DNA from 3 places in the Staphylococcus muscae genome. Region 1 is predicted to be linked to each of the others. Evidence: riboswitches for the same ligand, from Rfam matches in the RefSeq annotation. Region 1 holds a riboswitch; each other region holds the start of a gene.
What was found. A riboswitch is a leader RNA that binds a small molecule or an ion and turns the genes downstream of it on or off. The one in region 1 is predicted to bind S-adenosylmethionine.
Positions count from the first base shown of each region.

Region 2: another riboswitch for S-adenosylmethionine. It lies ahead of C7J88_RS04960 (M20 family metallopeptidase); the one in region 1 lies ahead of C7J88_RS06830 (O-acetylhomoserine aminocarboxypropyltransferase/cysteine synthase family protein).
Region 3: another riboswitch for S-adenosylmethionine. It lies ahead of metK (methionine adenosyltransferase); the one in region 1 lies ahead of C7J88_RS06830 (O-acetylhomoserine aminocarboxypropyltransferase/cysteine synthase family protein).

Region 1 covers NZ_CP027848.1:1,364,902-1,367,178, forward strand. The annotation lists gene C7J88_RS06830 (O-acetylhomoserine aminocarboxypropyltransferase/cysteine synthase family protein) at 178-1,461, opposite strand; SAM riboswitch class I at 1,567-1,666, opposite strand; gene nrdG (anaerobic ribonucleoside-triphosphate reductase activating protein) at 1,759-2,277, opposite strand, start outside.
Region 2 covers NZ_CP027848.1:997,488-999,764, reverse strand. The annotation lists gene C7J88_RS04965 (S-ribosylhomocysteine lyase) at 1-356, opposite strand, end outside; SAM riboswitch class I at 594-698, shown strand; gene C7J88_RS04960 (M20 family metallopeptidase) at 795-1,976, shown strand; gene ldmS (L-aspartate--L-methionine ligase LdmS) at 1,973-2,277, shown strand, end outside.
Region 3 covers NZ_CP027848.1:748,441-750,717, forward strand. The annotation lists gene metK (methionine adenosyltransferase) at 1-782, opposite strand, end outside; SAM riboswitch class I at 894-1,000, opposite strand; gene pckA (phosphoenolpyruvate carboxykinase (ATP)) at 1,259-2,277, shown strand, end outside.

The sequences.
Region 1 (2,277 bases):
ATTAGACGCCTTCCTTCAAATAGTAATCATTACGATTAGAATTATACATGAGCCTAGACAAATGTGCAATGACGTTTTTTATTCATTTGTCAACTTTTTTAATGCTCATTTTATTGAATTACACACATAAAAACACTTCAGAAACCTGTGTGAAGGGAATCTGAAGTGTTTTGTGTTTTATGATTGAATTGCCGCAAAGCCACGATCTAAGTCAGCGATAATATCATTGATATGTTCAATACCGATAGACAAGCGAATCGTTTCCGGCTCAATACCTGCAGCACGTTGCTCTTCTTCTGTTAATTGTTGATGTGTTGTGGATGCTGGATGAATCACTAATGACTTCGCATCTCCTACGTTAGCGAGTAATGAGAACAGTTCCAATCCTTCAATGAACTGTTTACCTGCTTCATAACCACCTTTCACGCCAAATGTAAAGATAGATCCCGCACCTTTTGGTAAATATCGCTGTTTATTTTCATAGTATTCGTTTGATTCTAAACCAGCATATTTTACCCATGCTACTTGATCATGTGCTTCTAAATAACGTGCTACTTTTTCTGCGTTTTCAACGTGACGTTCAACACGTAATGATAACGTCTCTAAGCCTTGTGTTAATAAAAAGGCATTGAATGGTGACAGCGCTGCGCCTGTATCACGCAATAGTGTCGTACGAATTTTGAATGCGAGCGCGACTTCACCAAATGTTTGATGAAATACAAGACCATGATATGACGGATCTGGTTCAGTTAATCCTGGAAACTTACCATTGTCCCAGTCAAAGTTACCCGCGTCCACAATGACACCACCCATTGATGTGCCGTGACCACCGATAAACTTTGTTGCTGAGTGAACAACAATATTCGCACCGTGTTCAATCGGACGGAACAAGTATGGTGATGCGAATGTATTATCGACAATAAGCACAATACCATGTTTCTTTGTCACAGCGGCTAAAGCATCAAAGTCATCAATATTCCCTTCTGGATTACCGATTGTTTCAATAAAAAGGCCTTTCGTATTTGGACGGATTGCTGCTTCAATTTGTTCCACGTTCGTTGTATCTACTAATGTCACTTCAATGCCAAACTTAGGCAATGTATGACTGAAAAGTGTATGTGTGCCACCATATAATTTGTCACTCGCTACGATATGATCGCCGTTTTGTGCGACAGCTTGGATAGCATACGTTATTGCTGCCATACCTGACGCCACTGCAACACCCGCAACGCCACCTTCTAATTCCGCAACACGTGTCTCTAACACAGCCGTTGTTGGATTTGTCAATCGTGTGTAAATGTTACCTACTTCTTCCAAGCCAAACAATCTCGCCGCATGCCCTGTATCATCAAATGTAAATGAAGTCGTTTGATAAATTGGTAAGGCACGTGACTTGGACACTGCATCTACCTCTTGTCCTGCATGTAATTGTAATGTTTCAAATTCGAATGATTCCGTCATATGATTTCCTCCTATAAATAAAAAGCACACAGGCAAATCTCAAATTATATCAAGATTCCCTGCGTGCATCTATTCGTATAATCAATAGTTGATTTGATTATAAAAGGCTTATCTCTCAGGTTTATATCACCTGCAGGAATTAGCACCTAACTCAATAGGTTGCCTGGTTTCATAGGGCCTGTCCCTTCACCAATCTTGATAAGATATATTTATTGTCACCTGTTACTTTTAAATGTAACGCTATCATATATCAGAAAATTCCGAAAGTCAACCAATCTTTTTCAAATTCCGAGAAGTTTATTCAACATAGATTGCATCTCCTATTGATAATGTTTCGCCAAAGGTCGGTATATGAATCACCCGTTGATTCAACGATCCACGATAGGCAAGGTTAGGACGATAGAGATGTTGTACAAACATGCCATCCACAAGAACATCGATATCTTGAAGAAGTGCTTTGCGTTCATCATCTTGACGCCACAAATACTCGAGTTGATACCCTGTCCACACCCAAATATCTTTCGCATGACCGAAATGATGACGAAAAGCACGGATAAGCGGTTCAATGACTGCTAAGTTGCAGAAAGGTTCACCACCGAGAATGCTCAACCCTGAAATATATGAAGGCTCACAAGCTGCAATCACTTCATCAACGATGGTATCTGTGAAGGGTTCACCATAGCGAAAATGTTGTGCTGCGACATTGTAACATCCTGGACAACGAAATGGACACCCTGATACGTAAAGACTGCAACGAACCCCTTCACCATCTACAAAACTATGCGTTTCAATTTTGGCAACATAACCTGATCCTTG
Region 2 (2,277 bases), 370 kb from region 1:
TTGCATGCTGGTACTTCCGTTGCATCTAGAACGTCTTGTACCGTTTTTTCAATGATGTTTAATACATCTTCATAATCGTCGTGATTGATAAATGAGACGTAAAAACCAGTTTGGCATCCCATAGGGCTTAAATCTACCACTTTGTCTGAATGGTTACGAATATTTTCGGCCATCAAGTGTTCTAATGAGTGGAGCCCAGGCATCTCCATGTGCTCTTTGTTTGGTTGTTTAAAACGAATATCGTATTTGTGGATTTCGTCACCATTGTTCCCAGTCATTTTACCAGCTAAGCGGATATAAGGAGCAACAACTTTAGTATGGTCTAAGTTAAAACTTTCAACATTCATTTTTGGCATTGTGATAACGCCTCCTTTATAGTTTATCGTTATTTTATCATATTCAGAAGAAACTAACAGGGGCATGATTTGAATTTTGACGATGTGGGTATATATTTGAAAGCAATAAAATATATGATGCAAAGTACCTGTTGTTAGATAGATATAAATACGTCTTTTATAAAGATTTTAGAAAATATTGAAAAAATGACATGACAAATAATCGTAAATCCGATAGAATAAGTAATAATTAAATATAATTTATCAAGAGTGGTGGAGGGAATTGGCCCTGTGAAGCCCTGCAACCTCATCGGTGACGATAAAGGTGCTAAATCCAACAGCAAGTTAGCTGACAGATAAATGACATGGACAAGATATTATCAACTTTGTACATATCGCACTTGATAAATGTAGCGCTCGTACAAGGTTGATATTTTTTTGAAAGGAGCTTTTATATTGATAACAGTAAAACAACAGATCCTAGACTATATAGATAATCATAGGCTGAACTATTTGGACATGAGTCATCAAATACATGAGCGCCCTGAATTAGGGAATGAGGAATTATTCGCATCACGATTATTAATCGATCATTTAAAGCAGCATGATTTTGAAGTGATACGTGATATTGCAGGTCATGCGACAGGCTTTATTGCAACTTATCAATCTGATAAACCAGGCCCTAGAATTGGTTTTTTGGCTGAGTATGATGCCTTACCTGGACTTGGACATGCTTGTGGACACAATATCATTGGAACAGCCAGTGTATTAGCTGGTGTGGCATTAAAACAAGTTGTGGACGAGATTGGCGGTACCGTTATCGTATACGGTTGTCCGGCAGAAGAAGGTGGCGAAAATGGCTCTGCAAAAGCATCTTATGTGAAAGAAGGGCTTATAGATGTTGATGTCGCATTGATGATTCATCCGGGTAATGAAACATATCCAACGATTCATACCCTTGCAGTTGACGTGTTAGATATTAAGTTTTTTGGACGTAGTGCACACGCTTCGGAAAATGCGTATGAAGCACGTAACGCACTTGATGCAATGCTAAGTTTTTTCAATGGTGTTGCACAGTTACGTCAACACATTCAATCGTCTGAACGTGTACATGGTGTGATTTTAGATGGTGGGAAAGCAGCGAATATTATTCCTGACTTTACACATGCGCGTTTTTACACGAGAGGGACAACACGAAAATCACTGGATGTTCTCACTGAACGAGTGCATGATATTGCCAAAGGGGCAGCATTACAAACGGGCTGTAACTATGAATTTGGACCGATTCAAAATGGTGTAAACGAATTTATTAAATCCCCATTGTTAGATGACCTCTTTGAGAAATATGCAACGGAACTTGGTGAAGAAGTCAGTCATGATGACTTTGGATTTGGTTCAACAGATACAGGTAATGTTAGTCACGTTGTACCAACGATTCATCCACATGTGAAAATTGGCCCAAGAAGCTTAGTAGGGCATACACATCGTTTTAGAGAAGCAGCAGCAAGTCCAATGGGAGACAAGGCGCTAATTAAAGGGGCGAAAATTATTGCGTTGATGGGCGCAAAATTAATTCAAGATCCAGCACAGCTTGAGAAGATACAACAGGAACATCAATTATTAAGGGAGCATTTATTATGACCGATGTAAAAAATACTCAGTCTTATTTAACAATGGCTGAGTTGTATTCAAATGATGTCGTATATTCATCTCGACCTTCATATGTGTCGAATCCTTGGTTAGAACCAGATGAACATCAATCTAACTTTTTATCTGCGAGAGAATTACTGATAGCAGATATGCCCGTAATTGTACATGAAGCAAGTGTGACAGATAAGTTAGCACAACTATTTGCGTTAATTCATCGTCGTATTCCTGATAATTTATATTATTTTAAAGATCAATCTTCATATGAGTCACTATTACAACGTTTGACATTAGA
Region 3 (2,277 bases), 620 kb from region 1:
ACGATAATTTTTCTACCTGTCAGACCTGCATCACCTTGTGGTCCACCGATAACAAATCGACCTGTTGGATTGATGAAAAATTTTGTTTCAGCATCTAATAACGCCTGAGGTACTACTGGATAGATAACATATTCTTTAATGTCTCGTTGGATTTGATCAAGTGCTACTTCTTCATGATGTTGTGATGAAATAACAATCGTATCGATTCGTTTTGGTTGATCATTCTCATCATATTCAACAGTTACTTGTACTTTTCCATCTGGACGTAAATAGTCTAATGTGCCATCCTTTCTAACATCTGTCAGACGTTTCGCTAATTTATGTGACAAATCAATTGGCAGTGGCATAAACGATGCCGTCTCATTTGTTGCGTAACCAAACATAAGCCCTTGGTCACCTGCACCAATATTTAATACTTCGTCATTCGATGCGTCTCGATATTCTAACGCACGGTCTACACCTTGTGCAATATCAGGAGATTGCTCATCTATCGCAGTTAATACAGACATTGTTTTATAATCGTAGCCATACTTAGCGCGTGTGTAACCAATCTGTTTAACTGTTTCACGTACTACTTTAGGAATATCAACATATGTCGACGTTGATATTTCCCCTGCGATAAGTGCCATACCTGTTGTTACTGTTGTTTCACAAGCAACACGTGCATGACTATCTCCCTTTAGAATTTCATCAAGTATTGCATCTGAAATCTGGTCAGCAATCTTATCCGGATGACCTTCAGTAACAGATTCTGAAGTAAATAATCGTTTATTATTTGTCATAATATGCTCCTTTAAAAATAGATTACGAACACTCTCTTTATCTGAGCTCAAATAAAAAGAGCCTTTCACCACTACGGCACATACATAGAGTGAAGGCTCAACGTCCATTCGCTCTTATCGTTCAGGCTATCGCCTGCAAACGGTTTGGCACCTTTCTTCGCTAAAAGAGGTTGCTGGGTTTCATTGGGTCCATGTCCCTCCACCACTCAGGATAAGAGAATCCGTTGCTTTTATATTACATAAATTTTAATCATGTGTCAATTTCACAAATCTATTTGAATATAGAATTACAATAATAATGAAAGCGCCGTCAAAAAGCGATGATTCTCGCTAAATATAAACAAAAATCCACTATAAAATTACTCAAAAACATGTGACATTTTTTTGGATTTTTTGTGGGGATTATTAGCTAAATATGTTATACTCTTTAATTGTAAAGGCTTACATTAAAGAAGAAACTATTGGAGGGATTCATCATGTCATTTGATACAAGTGCACTGAATGCATTGATTGACAAGCCTACTTCTCATCTGCAGCTTACAAAAACTGAACTCTACAACAAAATTTTGAGTCGTGGCGAGGCTGAATTAACAGAACTTGGAGCAATTAACGCAAAAACTGGGGAATATACGGGGCGTTCTCCAAAAGATAAGTATATCGTTAATAATCCACAAGTCATCGATGACATCGACTGGGGTACTGTAAACCAACCTATTTCTGAAGACAAGTTTTTAAATCTATACCATCAAGTATTAGAGTATTTAGATGCAAAAGACGAAGTGTTCGTATTTAATGGCTATGCTGGAAGCGACAAAGATTCCCAACTAAAATTAACAGTTGTGAATGAATTTGCATGGCATAACCTTTTCGCACAAAATATGTTTATTCGTCCACATTCTAAGAGCGAAGCAGAAAAAATCAAAGCAGACTTCACAATTATCTCTGCACCGACATTTAAAGCAGATCCTGAAAAAGATGGTACACGTTCTGAAACATTCGTCATCGTGTCATTTAAACATAAAACTGTACTGATTGGTGGTACAGAATATGCTGGAGAAATGAAAAAATCTATCTTCTCTGTGATGAACTACCTACTCCCTAAACGAGATATTATGAGTATGCACTGTTCAGCTAACGTAGGACGCAAAGGTGATGTTGCATTATTCTTCGGTTTATCTGGTACTGGTAAAACAACATTATCAGCTGATCCTGACCGTAAGTTAATTGGTGATGACGAACACGGTTGGAACGAAAATGGGGTATTTAACATTGAAGGTGGTTGTTACGCAAAGGCGATCAACTTATCCGCTGAAAAAGAACCACAAATTTTCGATGCCATCCGTTACGGTACGGTACTAGAAAACCTTGTTGTGGATGAACATGGTTACATTGACTTTGATGATAATAAATATACAGAAAATACACGTGCAGCATATCCTATCGAACATATTGATAATATCGTTGTACCATCAAAAGCATCACATCCAAACACAAT